4 regions of the Streptomyces sp. NPDC057950 genome follow, and region 4 is predicted to be linked to each of the others. Evidence: riboswitches for the same ligand, from Rfam matches in the RefSeq annotation. Region 4 holds a riboswitch; each other region holds the start of a gene.
The links. A riboswitch is a leader RNA that binds a small molecule or an ion and turns the genes downstream of it on or off. The one in region 4 is predicted to bind cyclic di-AMP.
Positions count from the first base shown of each region.

Region 1: it holds a riboswitch for cyclic di-AMP, as region 4 does, so the genes downstream of both, ACFVTC_RS00640 (C40 family peptidase) here and ACFVTC_RS27720 (NlpC/P60 family protein) in region 4, are expected to answer to the same signal.
Region 2: it holds a riboswitch for cyclic di-AMP, as region 4 does, so the genes downstream of both, ACFVTC_RS01500 (NlpC/P60 family protein) here and ACFVTC_RS27720 (NlpC/P60 family protein) in region 4, are expected to answer to the same signal.
Region 3: it holds a riboswitch for cyclic di-AMP, as region 4 does, so the genes downstream of both, ACFVTC_RS22890 (transglycosylase family protein) here and ACFVTC_RS27720 (NlpC/P60 family protein) in region 4, are expected to answer to the same signal.

Region 1 is NZ_JBHVPP010000001.1:130,614-137,720, reverse strand. Features, by position in the region: gene ACFVTC_RS00650 (ATP-dependent Clp protease proteolytic subunit) at 323-979, shown strand; gene ACFVTC_RS00645 (hypothetical protein) at 987-1,292, shown strand; cyclic di-AMP (ydaO/yuaA leader) riboswitch at 1,638-1,823, shown strand; gene ACFVTC_RS00640 (C40 family peptidase) at 1,827-2,300, shown strand; gene ACFVTC_RS00635 (LysE family translocator) at 2,360-3,031, opposite strand; gene ACFVTC_RS00630 (LysR family transcriptional regulator) at 3,149-4,060, shown strand; gene ACFVTC_RS00625 (ATP-binding protein) at 4,096-4,554, opposite strand; gene ACFVTC_RS00620 (helix-turn-helix domain-containing protein) at 4,767-5,624, shown strand; gene ACFVTC_RS00615 (DUF397 domain-containing protein) at 5,637-5,861, shown strand; gene ACFVTC_RS00610 (8-amino-7-oxononanoate synthase) at 5,874-7,007, opposite strand.
Region 2 is NZ_JBHVPP010000001.1:314,247-321,353, reverse strand. Features, by position in the region: gene ACFVTC_RS01505 (lamin tail domain-containing protein) at 1-188, opposite strand, end outside; gene ACFVTC_RS01500 (NlpC/P60 family protein) at 636-2,441, opposite strand; cyclic di-AMP (ydaO/yuaA leader) riboswitch at 2,450-2,624, opposite strand; gene ACFVTC_RS01495 (hypothetical protein) at 2,881-3,855, opposite strand; gene ACFVTC_RS01490 (GNAT family N-acetyltransferase) at 4,015-4,650, opposite strand; gene ACFVTC_RS01485 (TetR/AcrR family transcriptional regulator) at 4,903-5,613, opposite strand; gene ACFVTC_RS01480 (saccharopine dehydrogenase family protein) at 5,746-6,966, shown strand.
Region 3 is NZ_JBHVPP010000013.1:261,258-268,364, reverse strand. Features, by position in the region: gene eno (phosphopyruvate hydratase) at 1-898, opposite strand, end outside; gene ACFVTC_RS22890 (transglycosylase family protein) at 1,198-1,890, opposite strand; cyclic di-AMP (ydaO/yuaA leader) riboswitch at 1,895-2,058, opposite strand; gene ACFVTC_RS22885 (transglycosylase family protein) at 2,242-3,237, opposite strand; gene ACFVTC_RS22880 (cytochrome P450) at 3,465-4,739, opposite strand; gene ACFVTC_RS22875 (globin domain-containing protein) at 4,896-6,107, shown strand; gene ACFVTC_RS22870 (nucleoside triphosphate pyrophosphohydrolase) at 6,134-7,107, opposite strand, start outside.
Region 4 is NZ_JBHVPP010000018.1:80,518-87,624, forward strand. Features, by position in the region: gene ACFVTC_RS27715 (tellurite resistance/C4-dicarboxylate transporter family protein) at 1-701, opposite strand, end outside; gene ACFVTC_RS27720 (NlpC/P60 family protein) at 924-2,084, opposite strand; cyclic di-AMP (ydaO/yuaA leader) riboswitch at 2,092-2,262, opposite strand; gene ACFVTC_RS27725 (ATP-dependent DNA helicase) at 2,573-5,194, shown strand; gene ACFVTC_RS27730 (peptidoglycan DD-metalloendopeptidase family protein) at 5,364-6,917, opposite strand.

The DNA of each region.
Region 1 (7,107 bases), on a different contig from region 4:
CCTGACACTCTCCCGAAACGGACGATGTCCACCGGTTCTGCCGAGAACGACGTCCGCCGACGCGACGCCCCCGTCCCACGTCCGGCCCGGATCGCCGGCGCCGCGCCCGTCCCGGATCGCCGGCGCCGTATTCGCGGAGCGTCTCCCACCCGTTCTCCCCTCTTCTCCCTCTTCTCCCTCTTCTCCGTCTTCTCCGCCTTCTCCGTCTTCTCCGCCGGAGCTTTTTCGCTGTCGGCCGATTCCCTCGACACGATCTGTACGTCCTGTACATTTTTCACAAGGAGCGACCGCACAGGGGAGTCGCCCGGAGGAGGCGCCAGACATGTACGAACCGTCCGCCCGCCACGCCCCGCCCGGGTTCACCGAGCGCACGATCACGGGACACCGGACCCTCGATCCGTACTCCGAACTGCTCGGCGATCGGATCGTGTTCCTCGGGACGAAGATCGACGACACGTCCGCGAACGACGTGACGGCCCGGTTCATGCACCTCGAACACCAGGCCCCGGAGCGGGACATCTCGCTCTACGTCAACTCCCCCGGCGGCTCGTTCACCGCGATGACGGCCATCTACGACACGATGCGCTTCGTCTCCTGCGACGTGGAGACCGTGTGCCTGGGGCAGGCCGCGTCGGTCGCCGCCGTCCTGCTGGCCGGCGGCACCCCGGGCAAACGGTTCGCCCTGCCGGGAGCCCGGATGTCGATCCGTCAGCCCCCGCTCCCCCGACCGGTACAGGGCCGGGCGAGCGATCTGGTCCTCCAGGCAGCGGAGTTGACCCGCACTCGAAGGCTGCTGGAGGACATGCTCGTCCGGCACACGGGGCAAAATCCCGAACAAGTCGCCGCCGACATCGAGCGGGACACGATTCTGGACGCGCAGGCCGCGCTGGCGTACGGGCTGGTGGACGGGATCATCCCGAGCCGCAAGAACTCGCGCACCGCGCCCGGTGCGAGGAACGCCACACCCGACGCGAGGTGATCCGCCGATGGTGCCCGAACTGCCTCCGCTGCCCGCACTGACGCACGCCGAGGCCGAGCTGATAGACCGCTACCTCGACGTGGTCGACCTGGTCGGCCGCATCAACCCGGCCCGGCCGGGAGACACCTATCGCGGGCTGCGCGCCGCCCAGGCACTCGTGGGCAAGGCGACCGCGCTGCGGGACGCCTTGGCCCTGATGCACCAGCGGGGCGAGAGCGAGGTGCACGCGCCGACCCTCGCGCAGGCCCTGCGCGTCCTCGACGGCGAGCGGCGGACCGCCCGCGTCACCCTGCCGCCCGACTCCGGCGGTTGAGGCATCCAGAACCGGGCCGCCGCTCACACCGATCCGTGGAGCGCCCGGCCCGCGTTTCAAACGGACCAGTCGACGTACCCCCCAACGGCGTAGACGCGCGTCCTTTCGGGTGGCCCCGAAAGTTGCGCAACACGCGTAGCCAAAAGGCGGAATGAAGCCTTCCGGTGCTGGTAAGAGCGTTGCCGACGTCCCCAACACCCCTCGAACAGAGGAGTGTCCACCCGAACGGGTGAGTGGTGAGTAACCCCACAAATCATCGGTTCCGCTCGGATTTTCCGACATCCATGCGTGAAGATCCCTTCCGACGACAAGCCCCCGCCACACCGGCGGGGCGGTCCGGGCGGACGCCGAGTCCTGCCGCCGCCCGGATGACCGGTCGACAGATGTGCATCGGCAGGAGTGGAGGACCCAGCAAGACGGGCCGCCGGAGAGATCCGGGCGGTCCTTGGGGTGAAGCCGCGTAAGCGGCCGGGCTACTTCGCCAGCCCGAATCCGACAGGTCATCCTTCACAGGCGGTTGACGAAGGGTTGCGCATGACTGCGCTCAATCGTGTCCCGTCGCTGCTGACCCGGGCCGGTACGGCCTCGGCTCTGACCATCGCCGCCGTGGGCGGCAGCCTGGTGGTCCCGGGCGTCGCAGCCGACGCCGAGGCGGCCACACCGGCGACGAGGGCACTCCAGGTCGCGGCATCCAAGAAGGGCGCCCCGTACAAGTACGGTGCCACCGGGCCGCGGCGCTTCGACTGCTCCGGGCTCACGCTGTACTCGTACAAGAAGGCGGGCAAGAAGCTGCCTCGTACGGCCGCGGGGCAGTACAACAAGAGCCACCACATCTCCGCCTCGCACCGCAAGGCCGGCGACCTCGTGTTCTTCCACTCGGGCCGGAACGTGTACCACGTCGGCATCTACGCCGGGAAGGGAAAGATCTGGCACTCCCCGAAGAGCGGGGAGGTCGTGAAGCTCCAGAAGATCTGGACGAAGAGCGTCTGGTACGGCCGGGTGAGCTGACCCGAGCGAGGGGCGGCGGTGCCGGGCCGCCGCCCCTCGCGGCACGAACCCGGGGGCTCTCAGGCCGTCAGGGGCTCCAGGAGGAGCACCAGGCCGAGCACCGTGAGCGCGCTCCCGGTGACCGCCACCACGGCGCGGGCCGCCCGCGGCCCGCGCAGCCACCGGCCGAGCCGGTCGACCAGCAGGGCGACCGCCGGGAACCACACCAGGGCGACGGCCACCACGATCAGGGCCAGCACCAGGGTGCGGGGCATCGCGGGGCTGCCCGCGGGCACGAACTGCGGCAGCAGGCTCAGGAAGGTGATCGGCGCCTTCGGGTTGAGCGCGTTGGTGACGAAGCCCTGGCGCAGCGGACGCTTCCCGTCCCCAGGGCCGCCGGCCACGTCCTCGCCGGACGGCGTCCCGCCGGACACCTCCGGGCGTCCCCGGTCCGGCTCCCGGTCCCGCCGCCGTCGCAGGCCGTCCAGCGTCCGTAGCCCCAGGTACAGCACGTAGGCGCCGCCGAGGAGCTGCAGCGTCCGGAACAGCGCGGGCACGGCCGCGAGGACGGCGGCGACACCGGCGACGGCCAGCGCCGTGTGCAGGAGAAGCCCGCCCGCGACCCCGAGCGCGCACGCCACCCCGGCCCGGCGGGAGACGAGGGCGTTGCGCACGACGACGGTGAAGTCCGCGCCGGGCATGGCGACCATCCCCGCGGCCACTCCGGTGAAGGCGATGAGCTGTGCGTCCATGGCCGCCAGGCTGCCCGGCCCGGACCTTCAGCGGGTATGTCGAATATCCTGGGTCTGTCTTAAGCAATCCTTTGGACCCGGCCCCCGCCGCGGGTCCCCGGACCCGGGAGCCGTTCGATGTACGACCCGACACGGCTGACCGCCCTGGTGGCGGTGGCCGAGGCGGGATCCATCACCCGGGCGGCCGAACGCCTCGGCTACAGCCCGCCCGCCCTCTCCCAGCAGCTCGCCAAACTCGAACGGGAGGCGGGCGCGCCCCTGCTGGTGCGCTCCCATCGCGGGACACGGCTCACGGACGCGGGCGAACTGCTCGTGACGCGGGCGCGGCGGGTGCTCGACGAGATGGAGCGGGCCCGGCACGAACTGGCCCGGCTGACCGGCCTGTCGGGCGGCACGCTGCGGCTCGGCACCTTCCAGACGGCGGGCATCCATCTGCTGCCGCCGGTGCTCAGCGCCTTCCGCCGGGCCCACCCCGACGTGGAACTCACGGTCGCGAACTACGAGCCTCCGGACGGTGTCTCGGCGGTCGCGGCGGGCGAGGTGGATCTCGCGCTGACGCACACCTACGAGCCGGCGGACCCGGTGCCCCTCCCCTCGTCGGTACACGCGGAGCCGGTGCTGGTCGAGGAGCTGGTGCTCGTGACCGCTCCGGGACACGTCCTCGCGGACGGTGCGGCCCGGCTGCCGCTTTCCGGACTCGCCGGACAGCCGCTGATCAGCATGGCCCCGGACCATCCGCCCCGGCAGGGCGTGGAGGCCGCGCTGGCCCGGGTCGGGGCCACCCCGGCCGTGCGGGTCGAGAGCCCCGGGTACGCCCTGGTGTGCGCGCTGGTCAGCGCGGGGCTCGGGGTCGCGGTGGTGCCGGAGATGGTGGCAAGGACGGCGGCGACCCCGGTGGGGCTGCGGCTGCTGGAACCGGGAGATCTGCGCCGTACGATCTCCGTCGTCCACCGGACCGACCGGCAGGCACCCGCGGCCGAGGCGTTCCGGGCCCTGCTGCGCGGTGCGTTCGGGCGTGCCACGCGGTAGGGACGCCCGGCCCGGCCCGCCAACTGATCTTTTCCTCAGGGCTCTTGCGGGCCCCCGGCCACCACCGGCTGGGCCGGCACCGTCCACGGCAACTCGATGGAGACCGTCTTGCCGCCCTCCCGGGTGGGGCGTACGAGAACCCTGCCGCCGCACTCGGCGGTCAGCCAACGGATGATCACCATCCCGCGCCCGTTGTCCTGTTGGACGGCTGCGGGCAGACGTTTCGGAAAACGCGGATGGCTGTCGGTGACGCCGATCCGCAGTTGTTCGTCCCGGTCGAGCCGGACGTCCACCGTGAAGGTGGGCGACTGGCCGAAGGTGTGCTGGACGGCGTTGGTGGCTAGTTCGGACACGATCAGGCGTACGGTGTCCGCGGCTTCGGCGTCACACGGCAGGCCCCATTCGGCCAGCACGTCGACGACGAAATTCCGGGCCGCGGAGACCGAGGCGGGATCGCTCGGCAGAGTGACGGATGCTTCCTGGTGATCTGCCATGACGACGTCGTCCCTTTCCCACGGGACCGGAGTCCGACACGGAGCGGATGGTTCGAGTACGGTCCCGGACTGGTGCTTCGCGCCAGACTGCCATCACTGGGCCGGTCACGGGCACGATCCACCGAGATATGCATATATCTGTCGCTCGAAGCGGTGAACTCTGCGACGGCAGACCGTATTTGGGCGGCTCGGAAGGAGTAAGGAGTACGGCCATGCAGCACGGTCCCGCGGTACGCCGCCGCAAACTCGGTGCCGAACTGCGCGCGCTGCGCGCCGGTGCGGGCCTCACCAGTGGTGAGGCGGCCCGTCTCGTCGGCTGGCACCAGTCGAAGGTCAGCCGGATCGAGACGGGGATCAGCGGGGTGAGACCGGCCGACGTGGAGCGCCTCCTGGACGCGTACGGGGTGGGGGAACCCGGGTTACGGGAGCTCCTGCTCGGACTGGCCGGGTCCGAGGGCAATGGGCGTCATCACTGGTGGCACGCCTATCGGGGGGTCCTGCCGCCCGCCTACCGGGACTTCATCAGTCTGGAGTCACAGGCCAGCGGTATGCGCACGCTGGAGACGTCCGTGGTACCGGGGCTGCTCCAGACGCCGGAGTACGCGCGTGCGGTGACGCGGGCGGCCGTGGGCGGACTCGAGGACGACAAACTGGACGCGCTCGTCGAGGTGCGCCTCGCCCGGCAGGACGTTCTGCGTTCGGATCCGCCGCTGGAGCTGACCGCGGTCCTGGACGAGGCCGTGCTGCGTCGTGAGGTCGGCGGTCCCGAGGTCATGGCCCGGCAGCTGACCCGGCTGCGGGAGGCTGCGGCTCTCCCCCAAGTGCGCCTTCAGGTACTGCCGTTCGCCGCCGGCGCGCACGCCGGAGTGACCGGACCTTTCGTTATTTTCTCATTTCCGAACACAACTGATCTGGACGTGGTTGTTCTCGACCACTTGACGAGTAGCCTCTACCTCGAGCGGAAAGAAGACCTTCAGGCCTACACCAAGGTCTTCAACACCCTTCGGTTCCACGCCCTTTCACCCGAGGACTCGTTGGACTACATCGCCGCGATAGGTGACGGCGCGTAAGGAGGCACCCCCATGACCGCACTGCCTCGGTACGTACCTCTCAGTACTTCGATCCCTGATGTGCGCTGGCTGCGCAGCAGTCGCAGTACAGGAATGAACAACTGCGTCGAGACCGCACGACCGGGCCCCGGCCCCTGGGCCGGACTCGTCGCGGTGCGCGACTCCAAGAACGAGGCGGGCCCCGCCCTGCTGTTCACCCCTGCCAGCTGGAAGGGGTTCATCGCCGGACTGGACTGACCGCCGCCTCGTTCACCGGTTCTCCGAGACCACCCGTACCGCCTGCTCGATCTCGGCGTCGGTGAGATCCGCGCGAGCGGTCAGCCGCAGCCGGGAGATGCCGTCGGGCACGGACGGGGGGCGGAAGCAGCCGACGGCGAGCCCCGCCTCCCGGCAGTCCGCCGCCCACCGCACGGCCCGCTCGGGGGACGGCGCGCGCACCGAGACCACGGCGGCGTCCGGCCGTACGGCCTCCAGGCCCTCGGCGGTCAGCCGGGTGTGCAGCGCCGTCGCCACCGCGCGGGCCCGGTCGGCGCGCGCCGGCTCGCGGCGCAGCAGTCCGAGTGCCGCGAGGGCCGCGCCCGCCGCGGCCGGTGCCAGACCGGTGTCGAAGATGAAGGTGCGCGCCGCGTTGACCAGGTGGTCGATGACCGGTGCGGGCCCGAGGACGGCGCCGCCCTGGCTGCCGAACGACTTGGAGAGCGTGACGGTCACGACGACGTCCGGAGCCCCGGCGAGCCCCGCGGCGTGCGGAGCGCCCCGGCCGCCCCTGCCCAGCACCCCGAGTCCGTGCGCGTCGTCGACGACCAGCGCCGCCCCGTGTGCGCGGCAGGCGGTGGCCAGTCCGGCCAGCGGCGCCGCGTCGCCGTCCACCGAGAAGACCGTGTCGGAGACGACGACAGCGGGTCCCTCGTGCGTCCCGAGCGCCTTGCCCACGGCGTCGGGGTCGGCGTGGGCGACGACCTGCGTGGCGCCGCGGGCGAGCCGGCAGCCGTCGATGAGCGAGGCGTGGTTGCCCGCGTCCGAGACGACGAGCGAGCCGTGCGGAGCGAGCGCGGTGACCGCGGCGAGATTGGCCGCGTACCCGGAGGAGAAGACGAGCGCCGCCTCGAAACCGCAGAAGTCGGCGAGTTCCCGTTCGAGTTCGGCGTGAAGTCCGGTAGTGCCGGACACGAGCCGCGATCCGGTGGCACCGGCTCCCCAGCGATGGGCGGCGGCCGCGGCCGCCGCCGTGATCTCGGGGTGGCGGGCGAGTCCGAGATAGTCGTTGCTCGCCAGATCGAGCAGCGTCGAGTCGGCGGGGCGCGGGCGCAGGGTGCGGACGAGTCCGGCCTGTCGGCGCTGGTACGCCTGCTCGTCGATCCATGCGAACGGCGATCCGGCCATGCTGGCGCCTCCGGGCCCTGGGGGTGGTGGTTTTGTAGGCAGTGCACAGACCCTAGCGGGACGGCCCGGCACCCAGGATGTGGCAATACCCACACGTCGA
Region 2 (7,107 bases), on a different contig from region 4:
TCGACCGCGGCGGTCCCGGTGTTGACGAGTTCGATCCAGTCGCCGGGGCTGCCGCCGCTGGACTCGACCTCGTTGATCCGCACCGTGGACGGGTCCTGGGCCGAAGCCGGCGCACCCGACAGGCCGAGGGCGAGGAAGATCAGGGCGGCGGCAGTGATGGGGGCTTGTCTACGCCAGTGCGTACGCAAGGTGGCCGGTCCTCTTTTCAGGGGGTCGGGCAGACAAGGAGCGCGCTCACGCTCCCGGCGAAGCCTCGGGCACACCGACGACCACGGACTGAACGCACCGCGAACAGCGCGGGTACAGGCCGGATGGACTTGATCAAGCGGTGACCGCCGCCGCGATCCCGCCAAGGCAACATCCCTGAAGCCGAGTTGTGCACCCACGCCGTCGAAGTCGCCTCGACGCGCACAGTCGACTCGGCCAAGTGGGCTTCCCCGTGGGCCCGTTCGGCGAACCGGCGAGTGGACGGGGCGTGCCTGCCCGAGACGGTGTCCGATGCCCCGCCCCGGGCGAGGAAGACCGACGCCCGCGCCAACCAGGCGCGGGCGTCGGGCAGTCCGTGCGGGACCAGCCGCCTCGGCACCCCTCTTCAGACTGCGGGCCGGCAGCCGTGGGCGCCGCCTCCCGGCCCCTTACGCGGGCCGCGCGGCACTGTGGATCGCCGCCTGTCCGGCGTAGAAGATCGACTCTTCGCGTATGTACGCCCCCGGGCTCGGCGCGTGGACCATCATGCCGTCGCCGACGTAGAGGCCGACATGGCTGACGTCGTCGTAGAAGAAGATCAGGTCGCCGGCGCGGATGTCGGTGAGCGGGATCGCCGTGGTGGCCGTCGCCTGGTCGCGCGCGGTACGCGGGAGCGCGACCCCGGCCACCGTCCACGACGCCCGGGTGAGGCCCGCGCAGTCGTAGGAGCCCGGCCCGGCCGCGCCCCAGACACACGGCCTGCCGATCTGGGCACGTGCGAAGGCCACCGCCTTGGCGGCCTTCATGTCGTACCCCGAACCGGACGTGTCGCCACCGCCCATGTTCATGCCCACGCCCATGCCGATGCCGATGCCCGCGGTAGTGGGTACTCCCGTGGTGACGGGCGCGACCGCGACGAAGGCCGGGCCGGGAGCGACGGCCGGCGCGAACGGTGCGGACACGACCGGCGGGGCAGGCGCGGGAGCAAAGGTCATGGCGGGGATGTAGGCCGTCTCCGCGGCGACGGGCGGCTCCGGGGCGAAAGGCGGGTCCGGGGCAGGGAGCGGCTCCGGGGCTTGGAACCGGTCGGGGGCGTAGGCCGTGTCCTGGGCGTAGGACAGCTCAGGAGCGTGGGCCGTGCCCGGGGCGAACGCCGTGTCCGAGGCGAACGTCACGCCTGAGCCGAACGCCGTGTCCGCGGCGGACGTCACCCCCGAAGTGAAGGTCATGTCCGAGGTGTACGTCATATCCGGGGTGTACGTCATGTCCGGGGCGTACGTCATGTCCGGGGCGTACGTCATGTCCGGGGCGAGGGGTGTTCCCGCGCCGAGGGACGCGTCCATACCGGCGGGTGCGCCCATACCCGCACGGGCGGCCGTGGCCACGGGTGCGCCCATGCCCGGTCCGGCCGACTGCTGTCGCCGCCACTGCTCCTCGGCCTCGCGGCGGGTCTGTTCCTGCGGGGTGGGCCAGACCTCCTGGGCCGGCCGCGCCCCGATCGCCGCGATCGGGGTGCTCCGCTGCCGGACGGCGTGCCGGGACAGCAGCTCACGGGCGAGTGCGAGCTTGCGCCGGTTCTGCTCCTTGCGGTTCTTCAGCGAGGAGTGACCGGAGTCGGCGGCCGGCGCGGGCAGGGCCCTGACGGTCTCCTGCCGCGCCCCGGTCCCGGCCGGCAGCGCGGCCACGGCCCTCCCGGAGGCGAGCTCCGCCACAGGCCCAGCCGCGGCCGCCAACTCGGCCACGGGCCCCGCTGCGGGTCCGGCGGTCAGCTCCGGAACGGGGCGGCCTGCGGCCTCCAGGGCGCGGGCGGAGGGGCCGCCGTCCAGGCGCGTCGCGGCAGGCGCGGGACGCGTCTCGGCCGGGCGTTTCGGCATTCGGTCGGCCGGCAGCCGCGCCGGCGCGCTCGGGCCCAACTGCGCACGAACCGCGTCGAACCAGGGCCGGGACACGTCGTCGAGGGTGGCGTCGCCGCCCCTGCGCCCGTTGTCCCGGGCGGGGTTGAGGCGATTGCGTGAAGCGGTGGTCATCGCGCGGGTCGCGTTGTAGTTCCCGGTGGCGGTCTCGGCTCGGTCGTAGAGAGAGCTGATCCGCTGCTGGACCTCTTCGCGGCTCGGACCGTCGTCCCCGCCGAGGGAGGCGGAGTTGGGGCTCTGCGGGACCAGGTCCGCCGAGGAACGGGCCACCGTCGCGGGTGCGGAGCGGGGCATGCCGGGGAGGCTGTTGCCTCCAGGGCCCGGGGTGCGTTCCGGCGCCATGGCAGACGTACTCCTTCCGTGCTCCGCCTACCGAGTTAGCTGTCGGGTTCGGGCGGACAGATCCGGAAGGTATGCCCTACAGCCTCTGCCCGGTGGGGCAGTTGGGCCGATTCACCCCAGGGTTCGGTTGGGTCCCCGGCTCCGGTCGCCAGGAGGCCGCACCGGATTAGGCGGAGGCCAAGCGACCCGGCGAGGTTCGCCGGAGGAAGTCGTGTGGCCTGTCGTCAACTTAGCCAACTTGTGTACCTCGCGTGAAGATTGAAGTGCGAAGTGTCCGATATGTAATTGTGACCTTCGTCGTACTCACGATCCTCGGCGAATTCGCCCACCGGACGCCGGACGGGGTCACCGGCGGCACACCCTCACCCGCCGTACGTCTGGCGTCACGTCCGGCGACGTGCGCCCGCCGTGGAACAGCCTTCGGCCCGAGTCGGCGGTGTCAGCGCAGTCGCGCCCGCGGCTCGTTGGCGCGATGCGCGGGGACCGGCGGGTCCGCACGGGCCGCCGGATCCGCCGGAGCCGGTGGCCGCGCGGCGGCCGGTGCTCCCGTCCGGGCCGGTGACTCCGCCGCGCCCGGTGGGGCCGCTGGTTCCGGCAGGTGCGGGCCGTCGGTCGGCCGGTTCTCCGCGCGGCGCGAGTGGAGCAAGACCGTCAGGGCCCGTACGGGTCTTCGCCAGCGCCCGCGCAGCAGCCCCAGCACGATCGCGGCCGCCACGGCGATCAGGTGTTCCCGACCCGCCAGATTGGGTCTGACGATCGACTCCCACACCATCGAGCCGCCGGTGAGCGCGAACACCACGGGCGCCCGTCGGACGACCGCGAGGTAGGTGAACAGACCCACCACCGCCGCGGACGGACCGGTGTCCAGCACCTGCCCGGTCTCGGGCGGCAGCCCCAGACCCCACCAGCCCGGCCCCATCGCGATCATCACGCGCACCGTGAGGGTGCCGGCCAACGTGGTGGCGTACGCGATGGCCAGGGTCCGGGCGCGGCCGAGGGCGAGTTCGGCGAGGGCGAACGCGAGGAACAGCTGGGTGATGCCCGCCCACACCGGCAGGTCGAGGGCGGGGACGTACAGGGACACGGGGGTACGCAGCAGGGCCAGCGGCAGGGGCAGGGCCGCCTTGACCCCGCCCGTCAGCCGCACCACCGTGGCGCCCGTCGGATGCTGGGCGATCGCGTGGAAGAAGATGACCCCGAAGGCGGCCACGAACGCCAGCACGAGTCCGGACAGTCCGCGGCGCCGGAGTTGCCGGAACGGTTCGACGACGATGCCGTGCCACTCGCCGCGCAGGGTGCGTCCGACGAACGACGCGATCCGGTACGGCGTGCCGCCCGGTCGCCCCCGTCCGCCGCCGCCCACGGCGGGCGGCGGTGGACCGTCACCGGGTCCCGCCGTCCGTCCATGACCCATGCCGACATCGCCGCGACGCTCTTCCACCGCCCTAAGCAATGCCCTCTCCCCCCACCACCCGCAGGACGTCTCCTCGTATAGAGGGACGAGATCTTCATAAGGTTGACTCAGGCCGTACCCGCTCCCTGACGCGGGTCCGGTCCCCACGGCCCGCGCGGATCAGGGCGAGCGGCGCTGGCGGTCCGTCGACCTGCCCAGATAGGTCAGGGGGCCCGGTTCCGGCACCGGGATCTCGTGGAAACCGAGACGGTCGTAGAAGACGCGTGCCGACGTGTTGGCGGTGACCATGCCGAGGTGGACGGCGGGGACACCGCGGTCCGCGAGCGCGTCGAGGAAGGTGTCCATCAAGGCCCGGCCATGGCCCCTGCGCTGCCAGTCCGGGAGCAGGTCGATGTGCAGATGCGCGGGATAGGCGGCGAGCTCGGGCAGGATCATGCGTTCGGGGCGGTGCAGCAGGTCGATCATCGTGTCGCCCGGCGTGCGCGGTGGCGTCGTCCTCCGTGGGTAGCGCGTGGCGACACGCGGTATCCAGAGGTCGCGGAGCTCGCCCACGAACCGCGCCGTGTCGGCGGTGCCCAGGACGTAGCCGACCGCTCGGCCGGTCCCGTCGTCGAGCACGAAGGCCAGCTCCGGTTCGAGATGACAGTAGGGGTACGCGAACAGGGACGGCATCAGCTCCAGGTCGGGACAGAGAGCCCGTGAATCCCCTCCGTCGTTGGCCGTCATCACGCACACGTGCGCTACCGCCGCGCGGTCTTCGGGCTTGTACGGGCGGATCGTCGGCTGATCGGTCATGAGCCGTATCCTCCCTGTATGGGAGCGCTCCCGCCACCGTCTGGACCGCTCGAACCGCCCCACCCGTCCGTACCGCCCCACCCGTCCGTCCGGCCCGCTCGAACGCCCGGATCCTGAGCCTCCACCTCCCCGCCACCGGGCCCTCCGACTCCCGGTCCTCCGGCTCCCAGCCCTCCGGCTCATGACTCCTGACGCCAGGCTCCAGGCCACGGACCGTACCGGCGGGTCATCGCTCCGCGGCACCGCCCGTCGTCAGCGGGCGCGCAGCGACTCCCACTGCGCCGCCGCGCTGTCCAGCAACATCTCCAGCGCCGTGGGATAGGCGCTGTCGACCATGCGGGTCACCAGAAGGGGTGCCGCCTCCGCGATCCGGGGATGGGTGACGCGCGGCAGCCGGGCGTACGTCGAACGCCACATGTCCTCATCGGCGCTGCGGCTCTCGCGTGGCAGCGCCAGCGAGGCGGCGTCGAGCGCGGCGAAGGCCAGCGTCTGGTCGATGAAGGCCTGGTAGATCCGTACCGTGTCCGGCAGCGGGAACCCCGCCGTGCGCAGGACATCGAGGATGGCCTCGTCGGCCGCCAGTTCGTGGGCCCGGCCGGTGACCCGGTTCGCGGTCAGCAGGGCCGCCTGCGGATGCCCGACGTACACCGCGTGGATACGCAGCCCGAGGCCGCGCAGATCCGACCGCCACTCCCCCGTGGGCCGCCACCCGTCCAGGGCCTGCCCGATCAGGGCGTCGCCGATCGCGAGGGTCAGGTCGTCCATACCGCGGAAGTACCGGTACAGGGTGCTGGGGTCGGCGTCCAGGGCCAGGCCGAGACGGCGGGCGGTGAGTCCCGCGCTGCCGTGCTCACGCAGCATCCGCAGGGCGGTCTCGACGATGAGTCGCTCGGACAGGACGGTGCCGCTCCTGGTGGGACGCCGACGCCGCCGCTTCTCCTCGGGCACCACCGCTTTCGGCACCGCCGCCTCCTCGCTCCTTACGCCAACACCATTGACCTTATCCGAGCGCCCGGCGTTGGATCTCACGCCAGGGGCGCCGCGTCTGCGGTCCGCGCGGGCACGCCCCTTCTCCGCAGAGAGGAAGTCCGTGTCATGCGTGTTCTGCTTGTGGGAGCCGGCGGTGTGGGCACCGCCATCACCCGGATCGCGGCCCGTCGTCCGTTCTTCGACGAGATGGTCGTGGCCGACTACGACCTGAGCCGCGCCGAGGCCGCCGTGGCCGCCCTCCCGGACGCCGCGGGCCGCTTCCGTGCCGAGCGCGTCGACGCCTCCGACCAGGGAGCGGTGACCGCGCTGCTGGGCCGGCACGGGTGCGACGTCCTGCTCAACGCCACCGATCCCCGGTTCGTGATGCCCCTCTTCCAGGCGGCGCGCGAAGCCGGCGCCACCTACCTCGACATGGCGATGTCCCTGTCGCGCCCCCATCCCGAGAGGCCGTACGACGAGTGCGGGGTCATGCTCGGCGACGCGCAGTTCGCGCAGGCCGCCGACTGGGAGAAGGCGGGCGCGCTGGCCCTCGTCGGCATGGGCGTGGAGCCGGGGCTGTCCGATGTCTTCGCACGCTACGCGGCCGACGAACTCTTCGACGAGATCGAGGAGATCGGCATCCGTGACGGCGCGAACCTCACCGTCGACGGCTATGACTTCGCCCCGTCCTTCAGTATCTGGACCACCATCGAGGAGTGCCTCAACCCTCCGGTCGTCTACGAGGCGGACCGCGGCTGGTTCACCACGGCGCCGTTCAGCGAGCCGGAGGTCTTCGACTTCCCCGAGGGCATCGGCCCGGTGGAGTGCGTGAACGTGGAGCACGAGGAGGTGCTGCTCGTCCCGCGCTGGATCGACGCGCGGCGCGTGACCTTCAAGTACGGCCTGGGCGAGGAGTTCATCCAGACCCTCAGGACGCTGCACCTGCTGGGCCTCGACCGTACGGATCCGGTGACCGTGCCGAGCGCGGCGGGCCCGGTGGCCGTGTCGCCCCGCGACGTCGTGGCCGCCTGTCTGCCGGACCCGGCGACGCTCGGCGAGCGCATGCACGGCAAGACCTGCGCGGGCACGTGGGTGCGCGGCACCAAGAACGGCGCGCCCCGCGAGGTGTACCTCTACCACGTGGTCGACAACCAGTGGTCGATGGCCGAGTACGGCTCCCAGGCGGTGGTGTGGCAGACGGCCGTCAACCCGGTCGTCGCCCTCGAGCTCCTGGCCACCGGGGCGTGGACCGGCTCGGGAGTCCTCGGCCCGGAGGCGTTCCCCGCCCGCCCCTTCCTCGACCTGCTCACCGCGTACGGCTCGCCGTGGGGCATACGGGAGCAGTGACCGCCCCCCGCCGCCCCGCGAGCCCGTACGGCCCCGGAGCCCCGGTGCCTTGAACTCCCGGGGTCCCGGAGCCGGCCGGGTGACGGCACGGTTCCGGGACTCGGGCGTTCGACCCCGCGGGGTCCGACGGGGTCCAGAGGT
Region 3 (7,107 bases), on a different contig from region 4:
TGATGACCTTCCAGCCGGCCCAGTCGTCCTCGTACAGCGGGTCCTCGATGGAGACCAGCGGGTACGCGGAGACGAGCTCCTCGTAGTACTCGGTCATCTCGGCGGCCGAGCGGGACTTGCCCTCGAACTCGTACTTGCCGTCCTTGTAGAACTCGGACGCGGCGACGTCGAGGGCGAGCGCGATCTGCTCACCGGGGACGTAACCGGCCTGCTTGATGGCCTCGAGGATGAGGTCGAGCGCGGCGCGGTTCGACTCCAGGTTCGGGGCGAAGCCGCCCTCGTCACCGAGGCCGGTGGACAGGCCCTTGGACTTCAGGACGGACTTGAGGGTGTGGTAGACCTCGGCGCCCCAGCGCAGCGCCTCGGAGAAGGACTCCGCGCCGATGGGGGCGATCATGAACTCCTGGATGTCCACGTTCGAGTCGGCGTGCGAGCCGCCGTTCAGGATGTTCATCATCGGAACGGGCAGCAGGTGCGCGTTCGGGCCGCCCAGGTAGCGGAAGAGCGGGAGGTCGGACGCCTCGGAGGCGGCGTGCGCGACGGCCAGCGAGACGCCGAGGATGGCGTTGGCGCCCAGCGAACCCTTGTTGTCGGTGGCGTCCAGGTCGAACATGGCCTGGTCGATCAGGCGCTGCTCGGTGGCGTCGTAGCCGACGAGCTCCGGGCCGATCTGCTCGATGACGGCGAGGACGGCCTTCTCGACACCCTTGCCCTGGTAACGGTTGGGGTCACCGTCACGGAGCTCGATGGCCTCGAAGGCGCCCGTGGAGGCGCCGGACGGGACGGCGGCACGACCCGTGCTGCCGTCGTCGAGGCCGACCTCGACCTCGACCGTGGGGTTGCCTCGGGAGTCCAGGATTTCCCGGGCTACGACGACGTCGATGGACGGCACGAGCATCTCCTTCTGGGATGTGACGCGGGTACGCGGGCCCGCGGGGCCCGCACTGCACGGTGCCGCGTTCGGCTCCGCGGGATGAGCCTAACCGGCCCGGGGCGATCGGCCAGCCGCTCGACCACCCCTTGAGCAGAACTGAGGGTACATATTGTTCCCCTCTGAAACAAAAAGCCCCGCTCCGGTGCGTACGGGGGAAGACGCACCGGAGCGGGGAGCCCGTGGGGACGGGGGTGGACCCTCTTCGGGTCTCCGTGTGGAGACCCGTCCTACGAACGGCCCGTCGTCCGGGAGGACGGTTCGCCTCAGCCGAGGTGGAGCTGCTGACCCGGGTAGATGAAGTCCGCGTCGTCGACGATGTCCTTGTTCAGCTTGAACAGGTGCTGCCAGCCGCCCTTGACCTTCTTCTTCTCGGCGATCGAGCTGAGGGTGTCGCCCTTGACGACCTTGTACTCGCCGTCACCCTTCTTGACCTTCTTGCCGGTCGGGGTGGAGACGGTCTTCTTCGCCGCCGGACGCTCGGAGGAACGGGAGGCGGCGGTGTCCGACGAGTGGGTGTCGGTGGAGGTGGACGGCTTGGCCGGGGCGGCAGGCTTGGCCGGGGCGGCCGCACCACCGGTGTAGGCGGCGCCGGACAGGCCCGTGCCGCAGGTGGGCCAGGCACCCTTGCCCTGCGCGGCGAGGACCTTCTCGCCGATGGTGATCTGCTGGGACTTGGAGGCCTTGTCGGCGGTGGAGGCGTAGGCGGTGCCGCCGTACGCGGCCCAGGTGGAGGCCGAGAACTGGAGGCCGCCGTAGTAGCCGTTGCCGGTGTTGATCGCCCAGTTGCCACCGGACTCGCACTGGGCGACCGAGTCCCACTCGGAGGCGGTGGCGGCGGAGGCGCTGCCGGTCGCCATCAGCGGAGCGGCGATGGCGACGCCGGTGACACCGGCGAGCGTGGCGACACGGGTGGCCTTGGACGGACGGCGGTGCTTGCCCTTGCTGGAAAACAGCATCGAGTGATCCCCTCACCGACGCCTGCGAGGTGAGCTGTCGGGTTCGGGCGGGTGAGTGCCCGGCCGTGCGCCGTCAGCGCACGTCTTCACCCCAAGCCGCTCCCGGTCAACTACCGGGCGCGGCGCTTACCTTGGGTCCCCCGCTCCTGCCTACGGCGCTTGACGCGTCGACTGTTCCCGTACGGCCGCTGGCAGGATTCGGCGTTGCGACCGTCGGGGCCCGCTGTGGCGAGCGGTGATGACCGTAAGCAGCCGATCGACCGAATTTCAAAGACGATCAGGGCCTTTGAGATCCATCTCTCACTTGCGCCAAACCGGACATTACACGGCGAACCATGACGTGAACTCCCGCTACTTTTCGCCCGATTCGGCATCAACTGCAAGGCTCTGACCGGGGAGGATGAGGTCCGGGTCGACACCGACCGTCTTCTCGTTCTCGGCGTAGAGCCCGGCCCATCCGCCTTCGAGGCCAAGGGCGTCGGCGATCGCCGAGAGGCTGTCCCCGGTGCGGACGACGTACGAGCCGTCGACGACGTCGCGGGAGGCGCCGGAGTCGCGCGAGGCGTGCCGGCCGGAGGAGTCGTCACCACGGCCGTCCACGGCGCCGTCGGTGGAGTTCTCGGCGACGGTGCCGCCGCGGTGACGTCCGGCGCCGGCGGTCGCGCCCTCGGGTGCCGCCGAAGCGTCGCCACCCTGGCCCGAGTTGCCCGATTCGCCACCCTTCGCCGTCCGCGTGCCCTCACTGTCCGTCTCCCGGGCGCTGCCGGACTCCTCGTCCGAGGAGGTGTCCGACTTCGCCCTGTTCCCGGTCCCGTCCGAGGACGAGTCGGACCGGGAGGAGCCGGACGGGGAGACACCGATCCCCAGCGAGTCCGACAGGGAGGACCCATCGGACGAAGTGGATGAATCGGATGAACCAGATGAACTGGACGAATCCCCTGCCACGCCCGTGTCGACCGAGACCTCGCCCGAGTTCGCACTGAGCCCGGAGAGCGGCCCGCAGGTCGGCCAGGCGGCGAGCCCCTGGTCGGCCAGGACCTTCTCGGCGACGGCCATCTGCTGCGACCGGCTGGCCTCGTCGGCGCTCGGCGCGTACCTGCGGCCGCCGTACCGCTGCCAGTTCTCCTGGGTCAACTGCAGTCCGCCGTAGTACCCGTTGCCGTCGTCGGCGCTCCACTGGCCGCCGCTCTCGCATTCGGCGACCCGGTCCCACGTGGTGCCGTCGGCCGCGTTCGCGCTTGCGGCACCGAGCAGCGGGATGGCGATCGCCGATCCGGTCACCCCTGCCGCGACGATGAGGGCCGGAACCTGACGGGGGCGACGATGGCGGCCGTTCCCGGAGAGCATGCGAGAGCCTTTCACGTGACAGCGGGTGACTGCGCGGCTGATGAGCCGCGTTGATGGGTGAACGTAGCCGCACCCGATCACTTGTCACAAGCAGATGCAGCGCAGATCACGTGAAGATCACAGAGTTGAGAGACCATCACCTTTTCACGGCCGGACCTTCATACTTCGCGGCCACCGCTCCGGCACCCCCGCGACGGCCGCCCCGCCGACACCGTACGACTGCCGCATCACTGCCGACCGGCGGTGAACTCCACCGGGAGCGTCCGCAATCCGCGCATGATGAGTCCGCCGCGCCATCGCAAATCAGCCGGATCGCCCGCTAGTCGGAGGTCCGGCAGCCGGGTGAGGAGGGTGGCCAGCGCGGTCTGTCCCTCCAGCCGGGCGAGTGGCGCGCCGAGGCAGTAGTGGATGCCGTGGCCGTAGCCGAGGTGCTGGTTGTCACGGCGGGAGAGATCGAGCGTGTCGGGCTGTGTGAACCGGGCGGGGTCACGGTCCGCGGCCGCGAGGACGACGAGCACGGGGTCGCCGGGCGTGATGTCCTGTCCGCCGATGTGGACCGCCTCGGTCGCGAACCGCCACGTGGCCAGTTCCACCGGGCCGTCGTAGCGCAGGAGTTCCTCGACGCCCGTCTCCAGCAGGGCCCTCTCCCCGGCGGCGAGGGAGGTCTGCAGCCGCTCCCGCTGCCCGGGATGCGTGAGGAGCGCGTACATGCCGTTGCCGATCAGGTTCACCGTCGTCTCGAACCCGGCGAAGAGCAGGATGAAGGCCATGGCGGCGGCCTCGTTCTCGGTCAGGTGCTCGCCGTGGTCGGAGGCGCGGATGAGACCCGAGATGAGGTCCTCGCCGGGCGCGGCCACGTCGGGAAGGGCCTCACGCTTCTTGTGGATGAGCTCGCCCAGGTACCCGCGCATCTTCTTGACGGACCGTCCGACCCCGCCCCTCGGGCCGCCGCCGTGCCGGATCATCATCCCCGCCCAGTCCCGGAAGTCGTCCTGGTCCTCGCGGGGCACGCCCAGCAGGTCGCAGATGGCGTAGATGGGGAGCGGGAACGCGAACTCGTGGATCAGGTCGGCGGAGCCCCTCTCCTGGAACTGGTCGATGAGGTGGTCGGTGAGCTCCCGCACACGCGGCGCGAACTCGGCGACGCGCCGCGGGGTGAACGCCTTGCTGACGAGCCGTCGCAGCCGGGTGTGGTCCGGCGGGTCGATGTTGAGCAGATGGGTCATCAGCTCGGCCTTGCGTTCGCCCGGGATGCCCGTCTTGCCCTTCGCGTGCGCGGGTTCGTCGTGGTGGGCCGGGTTCTTGCTGAGCCGTCCGTCCGCGAGCGCCTGCTTCGCGTCCGCGTACCGGGTGACCAGCCAGGCATCCACCCCGCTGGGCAGCTTCGTCCGGTGCACGGGCGCGTGCTCCCGCAGCCAGGCGTACGCCGGGTAGGGATCGGTGGCGAACTCCCAGGTGAAGAGTTCGGGGGCGGGGCTGGGCGGCGGGGGCTGGTCGGTCACTCCCCGACGGTATCCGGCGGCCGGACCACCGGCGTCCGCAGGGCGCGCCGGCCCGGACTCCGCCCCGGCGCGGCCGCCGCGCGGACTTCACCCCGGACTGTCCGTAAATCACCTGCCGTTTGACTCCGCGGCTCGACGACTCTCTACATTCGCGCCGTGGACCCCGAAATACTCAGATCCAGCTTCGCGGTCGTCGAGAGACGGGCCGAGTTCGCGGTCAAGTACTTCTACTCGCATCTCTTCCGGCACAACCCGGACCTGCGCGGGCTCTTCCCGCTGGACCACCCGGAGGACATGGAGAGGCAGCGGGACCGGTTGTTCGCGGCGCTCACGTATGTACTGGAACGGCTGGAGGACCCGGCGCTGCCCGGGTACTTACGGGAACTGGGCCGTGATCACCGGAAGTACCTGGCCGAGCCGGAGCACTACGCGGCCGTGGGGGCGAGTCTCGTCGCGGCGTTCGCCGTCGTCGCGGGGTCGGTGTGGAACGCGGAGACGGAGAAGGCCTGGGGCGAGGCCTACGGGGCGATCACGAACGTCATGCTGCAGGGCGCCTGGGAGGCGCAGCACGCGGACGAACCGCCCTGGTGGGACGCCGAGGTGGTGTCCCGGGCGCGACACGGCGACGACCTCGTCGTCCTGACCCTGCGGCCGCACCGGCGGCTGCGGTACCTTCCCGGCCAGTACGTCAGTGTCAACGTCCCGCATCTGCCGGGCATCTGGCGGCCGTACTCCATCGGCAACGCGCCCCGGGCCGATCTCACCCTCGATCTGCACGTCAGCCGAGTGGAGAACGGAGTGCTCTCCACCGCCCTCGTGCGGCGGACCCGGGAGGGCGACGTCCTGCGGCTCGGCTCGCCCGGCGGCGGGCTGGTCCTGCGGACTCCGGTGGAGCGGCCGCTGACCTTCATCGCGGCCGGCACCGGGTGGGCGCCGGTCAAGGCACTGCTGCAGCAGCTCGACGCCACGCACGAGGCCCGGCTGTTCGTCGTCGCCCGTGACACCTCGTACCTCTACGACCGGTCGGCCGTGGAACATCTGCGGGCCCGGCTGCCCCGGCTGGGCGTCACCTTCATCACCCCGGCGCCCGGCCGCCCCAGGACCCAGGCGACCGAGCGGCTGCTGACCGCGCTGGGCAACCGGGCCGGCTGGGCCCGCCACGACGTCTATCTGACCGGTCCGCCCCAGCTCGTCGAGGAGGTCGGCGAGGCCCTTCCGACGCTCGGCACTCCGCCCGACCGGCTCTTCCGCGACCTCCTGCCGCCCACCGCGGAGGCGCGCGGCCGGCCGCTGGGCGCGGCGGAGTGGCTGCTCGACCGGCCCCGGCCGAACTGGCACAGTCCGTCGGCTCGCGCACCGGACGCGTGAACCCGGGGCCGCGCGCCGCCCCGGCCTCAGCCGCCGAGCGCCGGTGAACCCTCCCGCGCGCGGATCGCGTCCCGGTACGCCCGCGCCGCCGCGCGCAGCGCCGCCTCCGGGTCCACGCCCTCGGCCTCGGCCCGCGCGGCCACGGCCAGCAGTTCGTACCCGACGCCCTCGCCGCGCGGCAGTTCCACCTCGAGTCCCGCCGTGCGGGCCCGTGAGGCCAGCTTGGCCGCGAGTGCCAGGCCGGGCTGGCCGAGCGGTATTCCCTCCGTGACGGATGTCCGGCGCTTCTCCTCGGCCTTCGTGCGCAGCCAGTGCTCCTTGACCTCCTCGGGGGTCGTGGCCGTCTCGTCGCCGAAGACGTGCGGGTGGCGGTGGATCAGCTTGGTGACGATGCCGGCCGCCACGTCGTCGATCGAGAAGGGCTCGGCACCGTCCTCCGGGCGGCCCTCCTCCGCGATCCTGGAGTGGAAGACCACCTGGAGCAGGACGTCGCCGAGCTCCTCCCTGAGCTCGTCCCGGTCCCCCTCCTCGATCGCCTCGACCAGTTCGTACGCCTCCTCGATCCCGTACTTCGCCAGGCCCTCGTGGGTCTGGCGGGACGACCAGGGGCACTCGACGCGGATGCGGTCCATGACCTGGACGAGGTCGAGGAGACGGGCGCCCGGCAGGTCGTACGAGGCGGGGAGCAGCTCCAGCTCCGGCATGTGGACGCGGCCGGAGCCGGCCAGCCGGGCCAGTCCGTCGGTGAGGCGCGGCTCGCCCTCGCCGGTGGCCACGACCACCACCGTGCGGCCGCCGGCACAGGCGTCCACCAGCTCCTGCGCGGCGGGCGAGGTCTCGTCCACGGCGACGCCGGCCTCCCGCAGATAGGGCAGCTGCGGATGCGCGCCGTCCGCGCACAGCACCTGGTCGGCGCCGCGCAGCGCCTGCCAGGCGGGCCAGGACAGCAGTCCGGGTGCGACGCGGTGGCTGGTGGTGAGCAGGACGATACGGCCGGGGG
Region 4 (7,107 bases):
CCGTTGTCGTCGTAGTTCCACAGGTAGCCGTCCGCCTGGTAGGCGAGGACCAGCTTCGACGCGGCCAGCGCCGAGATCGCGAGCGCGCCGCCCGCGATCCACTGGTCGCCGCCCCCCGTGGCCGTCTCCCGGAGGTCGAAGCACGTCAGCGCCACCACGTACAGCACCAGGAACCCCAGCCAGAACAGCACCAGTGCCGCGTACGCCAGCCAGTCCGCGCGCGCGGCCTCGGCTAGCGACGCGGCGAGCACCGCGAGGGCCTGGGTGGCCACGCACCCGAGGAACACGCTTCCGGGCATACGGAGCCGCAGCCCTCGTACGAACAGGTAGAGCAGCCCCGGCCACAGCACCGCGGCGAGCGCGAGCAGCACCTCGGCGGCCCCGAGCCACCCCAGGTCGGTCAGCCGGGTGCCGAGTACGGCGGTCGCGGCGACCCCGGTGAGCGCGCTCGGCGTGCCGGCCTCCTCCAGCCACCGCTCCCGATCGCGCAGCAGACGGACCGTGAAGTCCACGGCGAACCCGAGCCAGATGACGGCCGCAAGGACCAGCGCGATCCGGGACAGGACCTCGTCACCGGCCTCGTGCAGCCCGACGGAGAGGATGCCGGTGGCCAGAACGGCGGCCGCGGCGGCGGGCGGGCACTCCGCCCACCAGGTACGGAGTCGGACCCACGGGCTGCGGGGCGGCGAGGTGGCTGGCATGGCCCCGATGCTAGGGACCTTCGGGCGGGTTGCCCGCGGGGCGCGCTGACACGGGGGCAGCGCAACGCGGGGAGCGCGGGGAGCGCGGGGACCGGGGACACGGCGCCGCGGGGGACGCGGGGAACACGGGGACCGGGGACACGGCGCCGCGGGGGACGCGGGGCGCGGGCACGCGCGCGTGGAGCCCGGGAGGTCTCACGAGGGCGTGCCCGCGCCGGGCGCTCAGGCCGGGCGCACCACGCTGTGGATGATCGACTCGCCGGCGTAGAAGATCGACTCCTCACGGACGTACGCACCCGGCTTGGGGGCGTGGATCATCATCCCGTTGCCGATGTAGAGGCCCACGTGGCTGATGTCGTCGTAGAAGAAGACCAGGTCTCCGGGCTCGATGGCGGAGAGGGGGACCGTGGTGCCCGCGTCCACCTGGTCGTAGGTGGTACGCGGGAGGGTGACGCCGGCGGCCTTCCAGACGGCCTGGGTGAGACCGGAGCAGTCGTACGAGCCGGGCCCGGTCGCGCCCCACACGTACGGCTTGCCGATCTGGGCGCGGGCGAAGGCGATGGCCTTGCCGGCCTTGGTGGCGTACGAGGAGCCGGTGGCCGGGGTTCCGGAAGTCCCCGTGGTCCCGGACGGTGTGCCCCGCCGCGGCTCCGTCTCCCGGGCCTTCTTCTCCGCCGCGGCCCGCTGGGCCGCCAGCTCGGCCGCCTCGCGGTCGGCCGCTTCCCGCTTCTTCTGCGCGATCGCGGCGAGCCGCGCCTTCTCGTCGGCGGTCAGCTTCGAGAGCAGTTCGCGGGCCGCGGCGAGCTTGCCCTGGACGTCGGCCTTGGAGGTCCTGAGCGCGTCCTGCGACGTGGTGAGCGTCCGCAGGCTCCGGGAGGCTTCCCCGCGTTTCCTCGAGGTGGCGGCCTGCTCGGTGACGTAGTCGTCGACGGCCGCCTTCTGGCGGGTGGTCAGACGGTCCATCAACTGGGTCTGGTCGAAGTAGTCCTGCGGGTTGTCGGCCAGCAGCAGGCTCGCGCCGCCGGGCGCGGACGCTCCGGTGCGGTACTGGGCGGCGGCGAACGAACCCAGCTCCTCGCGCGCGGTGTTGAGTTTCTCGGTGCGCCGGGCCACGTCGTCGAGGAGGGAGTCGACGCGCTTGCGCTGCTTGGCGGTCTTCTCCCTGGTCGCGTTGTACTTCTCGGTGGCCGTCTCGGCCTGGTGGTAGAGGTCGTCGACCTTCTTCCCGACCTCTTCGAGGCTCGGCCGGGGCTCGGTCGAGGGTGCGGCGCCGGCCGTCTGCGAGAGCAGGGCCACGGAGGTCAGGGCGGCCGTGGCGAGGGCCGGGGTCCGTATGCCCGTCCGGCGTGTGCCCGGCGGACTCCACTTGCGGTGCGACGCCAAGAGGGGCGACTCCTTCCGTCATCCGCCTACCGGGTTAGCTGTCGGGTTCGGGCGGGTACTTCCGGAAGGTTTGCCCTACGGTCCCTGCCCAGGGGCGGTGGGACCGATTCACCCCAAAGTCGGTCGGGTCCCCGGCTCCGGTCGCCGCTGGGCGCGCCGGACTCGGCGGAGACCGCCCGGCCCGGCGACGTTCGCCGGTCGCTGTCGAGCGGTCTGCCCGGCACGCTAGCCAACGCGTAAGTGTCCTGTGAAGTTTGATGTGCGATATGCCCGATACATTTTCGTGACCTGAGCCGCCGGGGCATCCGAAGTGTCCGACGGTAGCGGCGTGACGTCGCAAGGTGAGGGCGCGTCGGTGCGGGACGGCGCGCGGTTCGGGAGGGGCGCCCCGGTTCCCCTGCCCCTTCGGCCCGGACCCCGTAGGAAATCCGGCCCAGTTTCCGGGGTGGCGGCGGGCTGTCAGTGCGGCCGCCTAGACTCGGAGAGCGATGAGCAGCCTCTTTGATGACAGCTTCCTGGCGGACCTCAAGCCTTCCGGGGCCCATGGGGAAGAGCCCCCGCCGCCGCCCGAGGACGAGGCGGCGGAGCCGCTTCCGGACGACCTGTTCGGCGGCCGCTTCGACGTGCCCCCGGACCGCGACGCGTACTACCGCGACGGCGCCCACCGGCCCGCCGTGGACCCGGCGGCCCTGCTGGACGGGCTGAACGAGAACCAGCGTGCGGCCGTGGTGCACTCCGGCTCCCCGCTGCTCATCGTGGCCGGCGCCGGCTCCGGCAAGACCCGGGTGCTCACACACCGGATCGCGCACCTGCTGGGCGAGCGCCATGTCCACCCCGGCCAGATCCTCGCGATCACCTTCACGAACAAGGCCGCGGGCGAGATGAAGGAGCGCGTCGAGCAGCTCGTGGGCCCGCGCGCCAACGCCATGTGGGTGATGACCTTCCACAGCGCGTGCGTGCGCATCCTGCGCCGCGAGTCGAAGCGGCTCGGCTTCACATCCTCCTTCTCGATCTACGACGCCGCCGACAGCAAGCGCCTGATGGCCCTGGTCTGCCGCGACCTGGACCTCGACCCGAAGCGTTTCCCGCCGAAGTCGTTCAGCGCGAAGATCTCCAACCTGAAGAACGAGCTGATCGACGAGGAGGACTTCGCGGGCCAGGCGGCCGACGGTTTCGAGAAGACCCTCGCCCAGGCCTACGCGATGTACCAGTCGCGGCTGCGCGAGGCCAACGCCCTCGACTTCGATGACCTGATCATGACGACGGTCAACCTGCTCCGTGCCTTCCCGGATGTCGCCGAGCACTACCGCCGCCGCTTCCGCCACGTCCTGGTCGACGAGTACCAGGACACGAACCACGCGCAGTACGCCCTGGTCAGGGAGCTCGTGGGACCGGCGAGCGGCGACCGCCCCGAGGACGTGCCGCCGGCCGAGGGAGACCTCGGGCCGGCCGAGCTGTGCGTCGTGGGCGACGCCGACCAGTCGATCTACGCCTTCCGCGGCGCGACCATCCGCAACATCCTCCAGTTCGAGGAGGACTACCCGGACGCGACGACCATCCTGCTGGAGCAGAACTACCGCTCCACCCAGACGATCCTCACCGCGGCCAACGCGGTCATCGAGCGCAACGAGTCGCGCCGCCCCAAGAACCTGTGGACGAACGCGGGCGCGGGCTCGAACATCACGGGCTACGTCGCCGACACCGAGCACGACGAGGCACAGTTCGTCGCCGACGAGATAGACCGTCTCACCGACGCGGGCGAGGCGAAGGCGGGCGACGTCGCGGTCTTCTACCGGACGAACGCCCAGTCCCGTGTCTTCGAGGAGATCTTCATCCGCGTCGGACTGCCCTACAAGGTCGTCGGCGGTGTCCGCTTCTACGAGCGCAAGGAGGTCCGGGACGTCCTGGCCTACCTGCGGGTCCTGTCCAACCCCGAGGACTCCGTCCCGCTGCGCCGGATCCTGAACGTCCCCAAGCGCGGGATCGGTGACCGCGCCGAGGCGATGATCGACGCCCTCTCGCAGCGGGAGCGGATCAGCTTCGCGCAGGCCCTGCGCCGCGTGGACGAGGCGTACGGCATGGCGGCGCGCTCGACGAACGCCGTGAAGCGGTTCAACACGCTGATGGAGGACCTCCGTACGATCGTCGAGTCCGGCGCGGGCCCGGCGACGGTCCTGGAGGCGGTCCTCGAGCGCACCGGCTATCTCGCCGAGCTTCAGGCGTCGACCGACCCGCAGGACGAGACCCGGATCGAGAACCTCCAGGAACTCGCGGCCGTGGCACTGGAGTTCGAGCAGGAGTCCGGCGGGGACGAGGACGGTGCCGGAGCGGCTGCCGGGGCCGCAGCGACCGACGGGGGCGCCGCGACCGACGGGGCCGCAGCCACCGACGGGCCCGCAGCGACCGACGGGGCTGGAGCGGCCGGGGGGGCCGGGGCGGCCGGTGGACTCTCCGAGTTCCTGGAGCGGGTCGCGCTCGTCGCCGACTCCGACCAGATCCCCGACGAGGACGACGGCAACGGCGTCATCACCCTGATGACCCTGCACACCGCCAAGGGCCTTGAGTTCCCCGTCGTGTTCCTCACCGGCATGGAGGACGGCGTCTTCCCGCACATGCGTGCGCTGGGGCAGGTCAAGGAGCTGGAGGAGGAGCGGCGTCTCGCGTACGTCGGCATCACGCGCGCGCGGGAGCGGCTCTACCTCACCCGCTCGTCCATGCGCAGCGCGTGGGGTCAGCCCTCGTACAACCCGCCCTCCCGCTTCCTGGAGGAGATCCCGGACACGCATCTGGAGTGGAAGCGCACGGGCGCGACGGCTCCGTTGCCCTCGGGTCCGGTCTCGGGCGTGGCGGCCTCGCTGTCGTCCTCGCTGTCGTCCTCGCGCTCGCGCTCCGCCGCGTCCGGGGCCTCCGGTTTCGCGACGCGCCGCGGGGCGTCCGAGAAGCCGGTCGTCTCGCTGGCGGTGGGTGACCGGGTCACCCACGACCAGTTCGGGCTCGGCACGGTGGTCGGCGTGAAGGGCACGGGGGCGAACGCGGAGGCCACGGTCGACTTCGGCGAGCCCAAGCCGAAGCGGCTGCTGCTGCGGTACGCGCCGGTGGAGAAGCTTTAGTCCACGAGGTTCCGGGGCCGGGCGGGGGTTCCCGTCCGGCCGCGAAGCCCGGCGGTGCGCCGCGGCGAGTGGGTCACGGCGAGTGGGTCACCGAGAGTGGGTCACGGCGAGTGGGTCACCGAGAGTGGGTCACGGCGAGTGGGTCACCGAGAGTGGGTCACGGCGGTGCTCACGTCGGGTCCAGGCCGTGGCTGCGCAGCCACGGCAGCGGGTCGATGGCCGCGCCGCCCGCGGGCCGGACCTCGAAGTGCAGGTGGGGCCCGGTCGAGTTACCGGAGTTCCCGGAGAACGCGATCTGCTCACCGGCCTTCACGACGGTGCCCGACGGCACCTTGTAGCTGGAGAGGTGGCAGTACCAGGTCTCCGTGCCGTCCTTCGCGGTGAGGACGGCCATGTTCCCGTACGCGCTGTTCCACTCCGTCCGCAGGGTTCCGTCCGTCGCGGCCATCACCGTCGTGCCGTACGACACGGGGAAGTCGATGCCCGTGTGCACGGACATCCAGTTGACCCCCGCCTGACCGAAGTAGGCGCTGAGTCCTTTCTGCGTGACCGGAAGGACGAACTTGGGCCGCAGACGCTCCTTGCGGGCCGCCGCTGCCGCCGCCTTCTGCTGCTCGGCCGCCCGCTGGGCCTTGAGGTCGATGCGTTCCTGGGTGCGGCTGGCCCGGTCGGCGAAGTCGTCCGCACCCGCGGCCAGGCTCTGGAGCTGGGTGTCCAGCTTGTTGTTGGCGGTGGACGGCTTCACCGCGGTCGCGTCGGACGCGCTGGCCGTCGTGTTCTTGGTGTCGTCCCCGCCGATGGTGCCCACGGAGGCGGCGGCGATACCCGCGACGCCCATCACACAGGCCGAGGGCACGGCGACGGTGAGCAGCGCGGAACGCTTGGCAGGGGAGCGGCGGCGGGAGCGGGACGCGGGCCGGTTCGCGGCACGGGGGGCCGGAGCGACCTCTTCCATGTCGTCGAGCAGCGGAGCCTCGTGCGCGGGATCGGTGTCCTCGAAGTCGTACTCGTCCGGCGTGGCGGCGGACCGCTCGTACGGCAGTTGCTCGAAGGCGGCGGTCGCCTGCTGGTCGAAGGGCTCGGGATCGGCCTGCTCGTACGGGGCGGCGGCCTGCTGCTCGTACGGGTCCGCCGTGACCTGGTGCTCGTACGCGTCGGCGGCCGGGTGCTCGTGCGACTCGTCCTGCTGGGGGTGCTCGTAGGCCTCGTACGGGTCCTGCTCACCGGCGGTGTTCCACTGCGTGGCGTCGTACGCACCCGTCTCCTGGGCGGGGGTGCTCCACTGCTGGGTCAGGCCGGCGGGCTCGGCCTGGAGCCAGGCGGCCGCGTCCCACTGGCCGGTGGCGTCGGGGCCCGGATGCTGCGCGGGGATGTCGGCGAGCTGCTGGTAGCCGGTCGCCCAGGCGGTGGCGCCGTAGCCGCCGGTGTCGTACGCGGTCTGGTGCTGTGCGGCGTACGGGTCGTAGGCAGGTGCCTGGTGGCCGCCGGTGTTCCACTGCGTCGCGTCGTACGAACCCGTGCCGTCGCCGCCCGACATGTCGCCGAAGAGGGGGTCGGACTCGAAACTCGCGGTCGCGTAGGCGCCGGTTCCGTTGTAGCCGTCGTGCAGGGTGAAGTCGCCGTACTGGACTTCCTGGCCGGCGTACGACGCGTAGTGCGCCGAGGCGGCATCGGAAGCCGGGGCCGGGGGGGTCACGGTCCCCGACGGGTGACGGTCGTTCACCAACTTCTCTTTCGCCTCGACAACAGGGGCTGGCAGAGCAGTGCGGCGACTGTACCCGGCGGTATGCGGGCGCGACAATCTTCGGCAGGTTTCCTCCGCTCAGGAAACGGGCATTCGGCCGTCTTTCGGGGGAGTGCGGGCACGGGCTTGGCCTGGCGTTCGATGAATGTTCGAAATCGAGGCGTCGTCC